Regions from separate parts of the Paenarthrobacter sp. NPDC057355 genome, predicted to be linked through region 4. Evidence: riboswitches for the same ligand, from Rfam matches in the RefSeq annotation. Region 4 holds a riboswitch; each other region holds the start of a gene.

Region 1 (3,202 bases), on a different contig from region 4:
CAGCACCGCTGTGCTGTCGGAGGCTAGCCTGCCGGGGTCAGCGTAAAGCTCGCTGCCTTCTCACCGTAGAGGTCGTTGACGACGATGGTGGTGGGGCCTTTCTTGATGTCAAAGCCAATGATGCCCTGCACTGACTGCCCGGCCGCAACATTCCCCGGCGGGAAGCTCCCCATGCTTTCCGTGAGGAAGAGCAGTTCGCCCTCCTTGCCGTCAGCATCATAGGCTTCAAAGTTTGTGGCGGTCGCGAAGCTGGTTCCCGTGGCAGTTTGCCAGGAAACTTCCATCAGCAGGAACCCTCCATTGGCTGGCTCCAGGTAGGGCATGTCCAGAATTTCCTCGGTGTAGAGGGAGTCAACGATGCCCACCTTCACCGTGTCCCCACTGGACACGGTCACTGTGAAGGAATTTGCGTCGCTGGCAGCGCCGGAAGAGGGCAGGGGCGCCTCCTGGGAAGCTGAAGGAGGGACCGGTACAGGAGTCTTCTGCCCCTGGACCGCGGCGGCGAAGAGCGTCAGGGACAGCACCGCGGAAATGATGCCAATGATCAGGCCGGCGAGCCACACCACGATGGTGATGATCCATGCTTTCTTCTTGTTTTCCGGGTAGCCGGCCAACGGGCGGCCCTGCTTGTCACGGGCGTTACCTGTCAACGTGATGATGAGGTCCACGATCGACCAGATGCCGAACCCGCCGGCGGTGAGGAGTTTGGCGATGCCGGTGCCAATCTTGCCAAGGTAGAACCGGTCGACACCCAAGCCGCCCAGGAGCAAGGACAGGATCCACGTGACCACGAATGACTTTGATGTTCCGCCACCGGCCGGTGTGCCGTAAGGGCCGGAATCAGGGGTGGGTTGATACCCGGTGTTCGGCCCACCCTGATAACGGCTGCCGTAAGGGGCAGGTGCGTTGGGGACCGGTGGAACTCCCGCTCCCGGGCCGTTTTCGGGCGCGGGCGGGTAACTCGGGTAACTCACGTGTACTTCCTTCAGTGGTGTGGGTGCGAGGTTTTGGGTGGCGGACCGGAGGCGAGCGGTCTGCTGAGTTGCAGCTAAGCGGCGTCGAGGGCTTCGAGCAGCGACTTGGCTGCCGCCGTCGGATCTTCCGCTTCGGTGATGGCCCGGACGACGACGATGCGGCTGGCTCCGGCTGCAACTACTTCTTCGACGTTGCCGAGGTCGATTCCACCGATTGCGAACCAGGGCAAATCGACGGCCCCGCCGGTGGTCTCTTCCGCGCGCTTAATCGCCTCCGCGGCATATGTGACCAAGCCGGTTCCCACGGCTTCACGGCCGGGCTTGGTGGGGGTCGCCCACACGGGGCCCACACAGAAGTAATCCAGTCCCGCGTCGCCGGGCGAGGCCGTGATGGCCGCATTGACCTGCTCGGGAGTGTGGGTGGACAAGCCAATTACGGCGGGGGCGGGGAGGAAGGTGCGGGCGATCTCCAGAGGCAGGTCCTTTTGGCCCACATGGAACACCGGAGCCCCGGAAACACTGGCGACGTCGGCCCGGTCGTTCACTGCCCACAGCCGCCCATGCCGTTCCGCGACGCTGCGCAGGACGGCCAGCAACTCCAACTCCTCGGCCGCTTCGATCGTCTTGTCGCGGAGCTGGATGATGTCCACTCCGCCCTGGAAGGCTGCGTCCATAAAGTCTTCAAAATCGCCTTGTCGTTTGCGCGCGTCAGTGCACAGGTAGAGGCGGGCCGAGGCGAGGGATTCATGCTGGGTCATGGAAACCACAGTAGTTCCTCTAAACTGGGCACGTACCGCGGGAGCCGCGACGACCGTCATTGTGACCGTCCGGCTGAGAGGGCTTAGGAGCCGACCGCTTGACCTGATCCGGCTAGTACCGGCGTAGGGAAGGAATCAGATGGCAGAAGCCATTCACGCAGATGTCGCTGTCATTGGCGGAGGCGTCATCGGCCTGGGCATTGCCCATCAAGTGCGAAAGCTGGGCCGCTCCGTGGCCCTCATCGACCCGGCGCCCGCCAGCGGCGCTACCTTCGCCGCCGCCGGCATGCTGGCACCTGTGAGCGAACTCCACTACCAGGAAGAAGACCTCCTGGAGCTCATGCTCGTGTCTTCCCGATTGTGGCCATCGTTCGTGGGCGGCCTCCCTCAGCCGGTGGAAGCCACTGGATACAGCACGACGCCGACCCTCGCCGTGGGTGCCGACGCTGCGGACCGCCGGGCGCTCGCGGACCTTCGCACGGTTCAGCTTGCGGCGGGTCTGGAGGTCGAACCGCTGTCCTTGCGTGAAGCAAGGAACCGCGAACCACTCCTGAGCCCGCAAATATCCTGTGCCTTCGACATTCCCGCCGATCACCAGGTGGATCCACGCAAGCTGGCCGGGCAGCTGCTGGCCGGGCTGGCTGCGCACTTACCGAACGATGGCAGCTGGGTGCAGGGGGCCGGTGACGGCTACGCAGTGCGGGAGTCTGCCCGTGGATTGTTGTGGGACGGCGACCGTGTTTGCGGAGTGGAACTTGATTCCGGACAGTCTGTCGTTGCGGGCGAGACCGTAGTAGCCAACGGGCTGGGCGCTCCTGACTTGGAAGCCCTTCCGGAGGAGCTCAGCCTTCCGGTCAGGCCGGTCTACGGAGACATCCTTCGGCTGCGCGTGCCCACCCACCTTCGCCCGCTGGTAACCGCCACGGTCCGTGGCATGGTTCGCGGAGTGCCCGTCTACATCGTCCCGCGGGAGGATGGAACCGTGGTGATCGGCGCTACCCAGCGCGAGGATAGTCTGTCAGCGACCTCAAACGCCGTCTCGGCCGGTGGCGTCTACCAACTCCTGCGTGACGCCCAGATGCTCGTGCCTGCGGTTGCCGAACTTGAACTCCTTGAGGCAACGGCCCGGGCTCGTCCCGGGACTCCGGACAATGCCCCGCTGCTGGGCCGCGTGGGCAACTCCACGGGGGAAGTCGAAGGCCTGCTGATCGCCACGGGTTTCTTCCGGCACGGTGTCCTCCTCACTCCCGTCGCCGCTGAGATCGTGGGACAACTGATCTCCGGTTCCACCGACCCGCGCTGGTCCATCTTCCGCCCTGACCGCTTCAATGCAACGCGGGGTCACTTATGGCCCATGGAAACCCCTTCAGGGGGCCATAAGTGACCCCGCGTTGCTTTCTCCACAGCAAGGAAACAGTATGAACATCAAGCTCAACGGCGCCGTGCACGAAGTGCTCGACGGCGCCTCTG
Region 2 (3,202 bases), on a different contig from region 4:
ACCTCCAGGACGCCTGCGGGATCGAGGTTGGCCGTGGGTTCGTCGAGCAGGATCAACCCGGGCCGCATCGCCAAAATGCCCGCCAGCGCAAGCCGCTGCTTCTGGCCGCCGGAAAGTGCCGCCGTCGGGTGGTCCAGCGCCAAACCGCCGCCCGCAGCGGTACGCAAGCCGACGTCGTCGAGCGCTTCATGCACGCGGGACCAGATCTCATCCCGCGGCACGGCCAGGTTCTCCGCACCGAAAGCGACGTCGTCGCCCACGCGGGAGAGGATCACCTGGGTTTCGGGGTCCTGCTGCATCAACCCGGCGCGGCCACGTGACTCACGGGGTGTAACGCCGTCGATCAACAGCGAACCTGTCTCGTCCGAGTCGTCTTCCTCGTCACCCAGCACCCCGGCCAGGGCGTGCAGCAGCGTGGACTTGCCGGCCCCTGACGGGCCCAGCAGCAGGACCCGCTCCCCCGGTTCGATCCGAAGGTCCAAGCCCTGGATGGCAGGCGTGGAACGGCCGGCATGCCGCCACCCCCACCCCTCGGCGGAAATGGCGGCAGGCTTGACCGAGCCGCTGTGTGTGGCGGGCATCAGCTGAAGACGGGCTCCGAGGCGGCCTTGCGCGAGGCGAAGGAGCTCAGAACGCCCGTCTTCGCCAGACCGCGGGTGGCCACCCAGGAGAGGGCCCCTGCGATGATGGCGCCGGAGATCGTGGTGAAGGTGATGTAGGTCAGCTTGTCGATTGCCTCGTAGGCGATGTTCCAGCCCCATGGCAGGAAGGAGTCGTTAAGGCCGCAGAAGAGTCCGGCGCCCGCACCGGCCAGCAATGAAACGGGCAGGTTGAACTTCTTGTAACGGAAAGCCGCGAAGATGAGCTCGGCGCCGAGGCCCTGGAGGACACCGGAGATGAGCACGGTGGTGCCGTATTGCGAGCCCATGATGAGTTCGCCGGTGGCGGCCACAGCCTCGCAGAACAGGGCTGCGCCGGGCTTGCGGATAATGAGCATGCCAAGGACCGCGGGAATCATCCAGCCGCCGGCGATCAGGCCGGTCAGCGGCGGGTAGGCCGCGTTCATGGGAATGGATACGATCGCGGCGCCCTGGGACCAGGCCCAGAAGATCACGCCGCCGGCGATGGCGATGAGGGCCGCCACCACGATGTCTACAACACGCCAGCTGTAACTGGTCTTCTTCACGTTTACCGTGGTCATTTTTCTGCCTCCTGAGGTTACAGGAGGGGAAAGTGCTCCCCGGCTTCCAAACGGCATGCGCCGTCCGGACCCGGACACTCTGAGAAGCTCGACTCCCTTGCGCCGGTACTAACCGGATCAGGTTCGAGGGTCTGCGGCTGTCCGCACTCTCAGCGCCCTCGCGTCTCCTGCGTGGTGCAGGATTCGACGGCGGCGCTCCCCTGTCGTTATCAAATCTGCCCTGATGGGCGGGTTCAGTTTACACCTTGGCGTGCCAGGGAGTCCGGGTGGGCGGCCAGACGGGGTCACATTCCGCCCTTGCCGTTGCGAGGCCCGCTCTGCGCCCCATTCCTCGCCCGTGGCACGCAGAGCAGGCCAGGCAACGCACCCTGCAAGAATGGCTGCATGACGGATGTTCCCGGTTCCAACCTCCCCGACGCCACGCCAGTGTCCGAGCCACCCCTCGCAGCCAGCGTGATCCTGCTCCGCGATGCCCCTTCCGGGCTTGAGGCGTTCGTCCAACACCGGGTCAGCACCATGGACTTCGCTGCGGGAATGGTGGTGTTCCCCGGAGGCCGGGTGGATAAGGCGGATCAGGCCGGATGGGATTACCCGACGGAGCTGCTCCAACGCCACGCTGCCGACTGGGCGCAAAGCTCGATTGCCTCGGATCCAACCCAAGCCCGGAATGCCTCGGGAACTGTCCTGGCTGCAGCCATCCGCGAGGTCCACGAAGAGGCGGGGCTTGCCATTGAGGCCGCTGCCTTGCGCCCGTGGGCCAACTGGATCACTCCCGTGGACATGCCCAAGCGTTTTGACACCTACTTCTACGTCGCCAAGCCCGCACCGGAAGCACAGCCCCGGCATCAGACCACGGAGGCGTGGCAATCGCTGTGGATGCCGGTCAGCGCGATTTTGGCTTCCGAAGCCGAAGGCAGGCTCAAGTTGATGCCGCCCACGTATTACCTGCTGAAGGAAATCGAGGCTTTCGACTCCGTGGACGCTGTTTGGTCGGCCGAACACCCGGTGGTTCCGGTGCTGGCCCCGGTAGGTTCCTTGACTGCGTTTCTCAAGGAACGGGAGAACCGCGGGTAGCCTGCCATACAGCTAGGCTGGGGGCATGAACCTCTTTTTCAAGCTGTTGGGCGCCGGGGTAAGCCTCGGCGCGGGCTTTGTCGGTACCAAACTCGTCAACAAAGGCTGGGAAAAGGCCACAGGCAACAAGCCGCCCACAGGCAACGACGACGTGGAGACGAGCCTGCGCTCGGCCCTGACCTTCGCGCTTATTTCCGCCTTCGTGAGCACGGTCATCCAGGTCCTCACCAGCCGGGGGACGCAGCGGGCCATTGCCCGTTTCGCCAAGTCCCAGGACATCGTCTAAGCACCACACCCGCAAAAGCAACGCGGGGTCACTTATGGCCCATATATCCCCTTGGGACGGGCCATAAGTGACCCCGCGTTGCTGTTAAGGTTCCAGTTGCTGTTAAGGTTCCAGGGGCTCCTGGCCGGCAGCAGCCCTTTGGACCACGGCTTCGAGCTCATCCTTGGTGAGCTTCTCGCGGTGTCCGTGCTTGGTCCGGTAGGCGGAGCGGCCCACCATGTGCGCGGACACCGGCGCCGTGAGGAGCTGGAAGATCCACGCCACCAGCAGGACCGGCCACACCCACCAGGTGCGCATCTGCAGGCCGATGGCTGAGAGCATCAGGAACAGGCCGAGCACCTGCGGCTTGGTGGCTGCGTGCATGCGGCTCATCAGGTCCGGGAACCTCAGCAGGCCGATCGCCGCGCCAAGGGACATCAGCGCACCGACAATAAGGAACACCACGGTGACGGCGTCGATGACCACATCTACTCCGGAGGCATCAGGATTCATTGCTGTGTTCCCTCCTCTCGGCCACGAAGCGGGCAACCGTCACCGAGCCTATGAATCCAATGATCGCAAGGGCCACCAGCAACACCAGATTGTTGAGGTGCCGGTTTACCGCCATGTCCACGGCAAGCGCTGCGCCCACGATAGCCAGC
Region 3 (3,202 bases), on a different contig from region 4:
GCACCGAGGCCATGACCGTGGTGGACGTCAATACCGGTAAGTTCACCGGCAGCGGCGGCAACCTGGAAGAGACAGTCACCAAGAACAACCTTGAAGCTGCCGAGGAAGTAGTCCGGCAACTTCGCCTGCGTGACATCGGCGGCATTATTGTCATCGACTTCATCGACATGGTCCTCGAATCCAACCGCGACCTTGTGCTGCGCCGCCTGGTTGAATGCCTGGGCCGCGACCGTACCAAGCACCAGGTTGCTGAAGTGACCTCGCTCGGTTTGGTACAGATGACGCGCAAACGCATGGGCACCGGACTCCTTGAAGTTTTCGGTGAGCAATGCGAGCATTGCGCAGGCCGCGGTGTCGTGACGCACGACGAGCCCGTGGAGCACCGCCGTGCCAACGTTGTGGCCGCCGAGCAACACCGTCCCAACACCGAGGCTCAGCAGCCCACCGCCCGCACCGAACGCAAGCGCCGCCGCGGCAAGGGCGGAGCGCAGGGTGCGGCAGAGGCGCCGGCCCAGGCCCACTCGGCACCCGCCCCGGCCGCACCGGCTGCCCACCCGGAACCGCAGGATCCTGCGCGCCAGGCAAAGGCCGAAGCGACCCGTGCGGCGCTGGCAACTATTGCCGCCGCTGCGCATGCTGCCCACCTGCACGACGACGAAATTCACAAGGCCGAAGAACTGGCCCGGGCTGCAGGACAGCACGACGCCGGCGCAACGTCTGTGCCTCCTGTGACCGCGGATGCTCCCGCGGACCAGGCCGCAGAGGCCCATGAGGCCGCGGTCCGGGAAGCACGCTCCACCCCGGTGCTTCGCTTTGGCGGTGAAGAAGTTGCGTTGCCGTTCGTTGAACACCACGACGAGCCGCAGAGCTCCGAACCGGCCATGAGCCTGGACCGTTTGGCCGAGGCGTTCTCGCACCTCGGGGCAGCCCCGGCGGTCGAGGAAGAGGGCACCCAGGAAAGTGCAGCGGCGGCTGCTCCCAAGGCTGCAGCGGCCCCGGCCGCGGCAGCTTCGGCACGGGTTCCCGCAGCCGAGGAAGCTCCTTCGGCTTCGCGTGGCCGCCGGGGCCGCCGGAACCGCAGTGCCAGCAGGGCACAAGGGGCAGCCAACGAGACCAGCGTTGAGCACCACGAGGAAGCTGCTTCGGCTGCCCAGGGTTCAGCCCACGAGTCCAAGGCGCCGGCAGAACCGGTCAGGAAGCCGGCTTCAGAGGAACCCATCATCCTTGGAGTCGGCGTGCCTGCTTCCGAGCTCTGATCGACCCAGCGGTTTCAAGGGCCCTGTAATATCCGCCAGGAGCGGGCATTGCGGGGCCCTTGCCTTTACCGGTGCGTTAGGCTGGGGGACTGACACGGGGTGCCAGGCGTTGGGCCGGGCTGAGATCCAGACCCGTTGAACCTGTCCGGTTAGCACCGGCGAAGGGATGTCCTCATGGCTGAGTTGTCATATTCCTCTGTATACCCGTTGGTGACGGACCGCAGGCAGACCCCGCGGGTACTGAGCATTGCAGGCTCCGATCCCTCCGGGGGAGCCGGAATCCAGGCGGACCTGAAGAGCATTGCCGCGCACGGCGGCTACGGAATGGCTGCCATCACTGCCCTGACTGCACAGAACACCCATGGCGTCAGCGCGGTGCACGTACCCCCGGTGGAGTTCCTGCGGCAACAGTTGACCGCGATCAGCAGCGACATTGCCATCGATGCCGTCAAGATCGGGATGCTGGGGGACGCAGAGGTGATTAATGAGGTCCGCAGGTGGCTCGAGGAAGTGCGTCCCGCCGTCGTCGTCCTTGACCCGGTGATGGTAGCCACCAGCGGTGACCGCCTCCTGACGGAGACGGCAGGGGATGCTCTTCGTTCCCTGCTTCCCTTGGCGGACCTCATCACGCCCAACCTGCCGGAGCTTGCCATGTTGTTGGGCGAGCCCGAGGCGCCCGATTGGGCTTCGGCCCTGGAGCAAGGCAAGCGACTGGCCGCAGAATGCGGCAACACCGTGCTGGTCAAGGGCGGTCACTTGGCGGGCTCGGAATGTCCGGACGCGTTGATCAACACCGGTGGCTTGTTGCGACAGGACATCGTGGAGGTAGCCGGACCACGGATTGACACAAAGAACAGCCATGGCACTGGGTGCTCGTTGTCTTCGGCGTTGGCCACGGTCCAGGTACGTGAGGGTGACTGGGAAGCGTCGCTGCGGGACGTAAAACCCTGGCTGCTCCAAGCGCTGAGGGGTTCAGCTGAGTTGGAGGTTGGCGGAGGCAACGGGCCTGTGGACCACTTCCACCATCAGCGCAAGCTCAGCAGCGGCGGGTTCGCAGCCACGTTGTGGAAAGAAGCCGTCCCTGAGCTTGAAAGAATCCACGAGCTGGACTTCATCCAGGAACTGCAGTCCGGGCAGCTGCCGGAGACGGCATTCAGCTACTACCTGGCACAGGACGCCATCTATTTGAACGGCTATTCCAGGGTGCTTGCCCGGGCAGCTGCCTTGGCGCCCACGGAAGAGGAACAGCTGTTCTGGGCCAAGGGCTCACAGCAATGCCTGGAAGTTGAATCGGAGCTGCACAGGAACTGGCTGAGCACCCGTGAGGCGTCGGACGTGACCGGGCCGGTAACCAAAGCCTACGTGGACCACCTGCTGGCCGCTTCGATGTCGGGCAGCTACGCAGTGGTCCTGGCCGCAATCCTGCCTTGCTACTGGTTGTACGCGGAGGTGGGGCAAAAACTCCACACAGCTTTTGTGGAGGCCGGGGCGTCAGCCGCCCATCCTTACGCGGAGTGGCTGAGGACCTATGCCGACGAGGCCTTTGCCGCCGCTACCCGCGAGGCCATCACGTTTACCGACGCCGCGGCAGTCGCAGCCTCGGGCCGTGAGCGGGCAGACATGCTCGAGGCCTTCCGGCAGTCCTGCCGCTACGAGACCGCGTTCTTCGATGCTCCCCGGCTTTACGCCCCGGGCCATGCGGCAATCCGGTAGCAAAGCCGGCTTACTCCGCGCGCCGGATCGCGTGAAGCGTTGCCGAACCCTGTAGGCTGTATGGGCACGGTGCCGGGAGAGTCCGTTACGACTCGTGACGCAAGTCACGTGGCAGCCTCCGGATCCGGCCTCATTTGCAGCTGAGGGTCAAACTAGCGTAATCTTGATCTTCGGTGCTTACGCCAACACTTGGGTTATGCCCCGTGGAATTGTTCATGGGATGACTCGCGGGC
Region 4 (3,202 bases):
CTCGCAGGACGACGTGTTTGAGTGCCGAAACGGTACTGACGTTCCGGCGCGGATCCTCGTGGCAGATCACGACGTCGGCACTCGCCCCTTCGCTGATGGCTTCGGCGCCCAGCCACTTCCGGGCGCCCCACGTGGCGGCGTCAAGGACCGCGGCCGGCGGCAGGCCGGCGTCGTGCAGTTCGTTCATTTCGTCGGCAATACGGCCATGTCTGATGACGCTCCCGGCGTCCGTACCGGTGTAGATGGCGACTCCGGCTTCGTACGCCTCCACCACACGTTCACGCCGCCGCTCCCAGAGGCGCGTCATGTGGTGGGCGTATTCAGGAAATTTTGGCGCGGCCTGGGCAGCGATATCCGGGAAGGTGGCGATGTTGACCAGCGTGGGAACGATCGGGACGGACTGCTCCACGAGCCTGGGGATGTGTCGTGGCAACAGACCCGTTGCGTGTTCGATGCAGTCGATACCGGCATCGAGCATGTCATCGATGGTCTCTTCCGCGAAGCAATGCGCCGTGACCCTGGCGCCCTCGTCGTGCGCAGCCCGGACGGCGTCCCTTACGGTCCTGGCAGGAAAGGAGGCCGCCAGGTCACCTATGCCGCGATCGATCCAGTCCCCGACCAATTTCACCCAACCGTCGCCGTCGCGCGCTTCCTTCCGAACGGTCTCCACCAACTGCTCCGGCTCAATCTCGTGACCCAGCCCGCGCAGGTACCTGCGGCTTCGGGCGATATGGCGGCCGGACCTGATCAGCCGAGGCAAGTCCTCCCGTTGCTGCACCCACCGTGTGTCGCTGGGCGATCCACAGTCGCGGATGAGCAGAGTCCCGGCGGCCAGGTCCGCCTGGGCCTGTGCGAGGGTAGTGGCCTCGTCCACCGCGCCGCCGGGGCCCAAGCCGATGTGGCAATGGGCATCAACAAATCCGGGGAGGACCCAGCCATCGAGCACCTTCTCCGGCTGCCCTGACGGACGTTGGAAGGTCAGCGTGCCTCCAACGGACCACATACCACGTCGTTCCTGATCCGCGGCGACGAGCACTGGTCCGGTGAATTCGATGATGTTGGACATGCCAAAATCCTAGTCCGCGCCGGGGCCCCTGCAGGTGCCGCCTTCATGTGACTGGGCGCCCCATGGCAGCTGTGGTAGCTTCGTCTACGACCACACGGGGGCCCTTGCAGGGGCTGAGATCGGGCTGAGGCAGCCTGCGACCGTTGAACCTGTCCGGGTAATGCCGGCGAAGGAAGTGAGTAATCCTTTGAGCACCACCAAAACACAGCACAGCCCTACCCAAAACAGCCCTGTCGAAGACACGGTTGTTACGCAGTCCTTGAAGTCCCATTCGCTCGCCTACGTCGAAGACCCTGCCAGCGGCATCCGCGTTCCGGTGACCGAAATTTCGCTTGAGCCTTCCCCCAACGGCCAGGCCAACGCGCCGTTGCAGGTCTACCGGACGGCCGGCCCCGGGAGCGATCCCGTAGTAGGGCTCGAACCATTCAGGGCCGCCTGGATTGAAGCCCGCGGCGACACCGCACCCTACACGGGCCGCGAACGCAACCTGCTCGACGACGGCAAGGCGGCTTTGCGGCGAGGCGCGGCCTCTGCGGAGTGGAAGGGGGCGCAGCCCGTGCCCCGCCGCGCCGTCGAAGGCAAAACCGTCACCCAGATGCACTACGCACGCAATGGCGTGGTGACCCCCGAAATGCAGTTCGTCGCGTTACGGGAGAACTGCGACGTTGAACTGGTCCGGAGCGAAGTCGCCGCCGGCCGGGCGATCATTCCCAACAACATCAACCACCCCGAGTCCGAGCCCATGATCATCGGCAAAGCCTTCCTGGTGAAGATCAACGCCAACATCGGAAACTCGGCCGTCACCAGTTCCATCGCCGAAGAAGTGGACAAACTTCAGTGGGCCACCCAGTGGGGCGCGGACACCGTCATGGACCTGTCCACCGGCGACGACATCCACACCACCCGCGAGTGGCTCATCCGGAACTCCCCGGTACCCATCGGCACGGTGCCCATCTACCAGGCGCTGGAGAAGGTCAATGGTGAAGCCAACAAGCTCACGTGGGAGATCTTCCGCGACACCGTGATCGAGCAGTGCGAGCAGGGCGTGGACTACATGACCATCCACGCCGGTGTGCTGCTGAGGTATGTGCCGCTGACCGCCAACCGCGTCACGGGCATCGTCTCCCGAGGCGGCTCCATCATGGCCGGATGGTGTCTGGCCCACCACCAGGAAAACTTCCTCTACACGCACTTCGACGAGCTGTGCGAAATCTTCGCCAAGTACGACGTCGCGTTTTCCTTGGGAGACGGCCTGCGCCCGGGCGCGACGGCCGACGCAAACGACGCCGCACAGTTTGCCGAACTCGATACTCTGGCCGAGCTGACCCAGCGTGCCTGGGAATACGACGTGCAGGTCATGGTGGAGGGTCCCGGTCACATTCCGTTCCATCTGGTCCGGGAGAACGTGGAGCGCCAGCAGGAACTGTGCAAGGGCGCCCCGTTCTACACACTGGGACCGTTGGTCACCGACGTCGCTCCAGGCTACGACCACATCACCTCCGCCATTGGTGCCACTGAGATTGCCCGGTACGGCACAGCCATGCTCTGCTACGTCACACCCAAGGAACACCTGGGCCTGCCCAACAAAGACGACGTGAAGACAGGCGTGATCACCTACAAGATCGCGGCCCACGCCGCTGACCTGGCCAAGGGGCACCCCGGCGCCCACGAACGGGACGATGCCCTTTCAAAGGCCAGGTTCGAATTCAGGTGGCGGGACCAGTTTGCCCTGTCCCTGGACCCGGTCACGGCGGAGTCCTTCCACGACGAAACCCTGCCGGCAGAGCCTGCCAAGACGGCACACTTCTGCTCAATGTGCGGCCCCAAGTTCTGCTCCATGCGCATCAGCCAGGACATCCGCGATGAGTACGGCTCGGCAGAATCCCAAGCGGCGATCGCAGAAATGTACAGCGGAATGCAGGAAAAGAGTGCCGAATTCCTGGCCTCCGGCGCGAAGGTGTACTTGCCGGAGCTTCAGGTTCCTCGAACTCAGGACGCCTGAAGTGAGCGCGTCCGCTCCACGTCTGCAACAAAGGTGCGGATGATGTGATCCCCGTCGGATGAATCCTGGGGCCGGTGCCCGCCAGCTGCAACGCGGCGAAGGGCACCGGTCTCCTGGAGGTACGCCGCAATTTC

What was found. A riboswitch is a leader RNA that binds a small molecule or an ion and turns the genes downstream of it on or off. The one in region 4 is predicted to bind thiamine pyrophosphate.
Region 1: it holds a riboswitch for thiamine pyrophosphate, as region 4 does, so the genes downstream of both, thiO (glycine oxidase ThiO) here and thiC (phosphomethylpyrimidine synthase ThiC) in region 4, are expected to answer to the same signal.
Region 2: it holds a riboswitch for thiamine pyrophosphate, as region 4 does, so the genes downstream of both, ACFUOZ_RS11370 (ECF transporter S component) here and thiC (phosphomethylpyrimidine synthase ThiC) in region 4, are expected to answer to the same signal.
Region 3: it holds a riboswitch for thiamine pyrophosphate, as region 4 does, so the genes downstream of both, thiD (bifunctional hydroxymethylpyrimidine kinase/phosphomethylpyrimidine kinase) here and thiC (phosphomethylpyrimidine synthase ThiC) in region 4, are expected to answer to the same signal.

Annotation. Positions count from the first base shown of each region.
Region 1 is NZ_JBHVAL010000002.1:306,851-310,052, reverse strand. Features, by position in the region: gene ACFUOZ_RS05365 (NINE protein) at 24-974, opposite strand; gene thiE (thiamine phosphate synthase) at 1,049-1,732, opposite strand; TPP riboswitch at 1,760-1,880, shown strand; gene thiO (glycine oxidase ThiO) at 1,872-3,116, shown strand; gene thiS (sulfur carrier protein ThiS) at 3,151-3,202, shown strand, end outside.
Region 2 is NZ_JBHVAL010000008.1:89,962-93,163, forward strand. Features, by position in the region: gene ACFUOZ_RS11365 (ABC transporter ATP-binding protein) at 1-581, opposite strand, end outside; gene ACFUOZ_RS11370 (ECF transporter S component) at 581-1,201, opposite strand; TPP riboswitch at 1,278-1,413, opposite strand; gene ACFUOZ_RS11375 (NUDIX domain-containing protein) at 1,586-2,275, shown strand; gene ACFUOZ_RS11380 (DUF4235 domain-containing protein) at 2,301-2,561, shown strand; gene mnhG (monovalent cation/H(+) antiporter subunit G) at 2,664-3,053, opposite strand; gene ACFUOZ_RS11390 (monovalent cation/H+ antiporter complex subunit F) at 3,043-3,202, opposite strand, start outside.
Region 3 is NZ_JBHVAL010000001.1:776,182-779,383, reverse strand. Features, by position in the region: gene ACFUOZ_RS03590 (Rne/Rng family ribonuclease) at 1-1,256, shown strand, start outside; TPP riboswitch at 1,342-1,440, shown strand; gene thiD (bifunctional hydroxymethylpyrimidine kinase/phosphomethylpyrimidine kinase) at 1,431-2,969, shown strand.
Region 4 is NZ_JBHVAL010000019.1:71,375-74,576, reverse strand. Features, by position in the region: gene ACFUOZ_RS17905 (amidohydrolase family protein) at 1-1,066, opposite strand, end outside; TPP riboswitch at 1,151-1,258, shown strand; gene thiC (phosphomethylpyrimidine synthase ThiC) at 1,254-3,068, shown strand; gene ACFUOZ_RS17895 (alpha/beta fold hydrolase) at 3,056-3,202, opposite strand, start outside.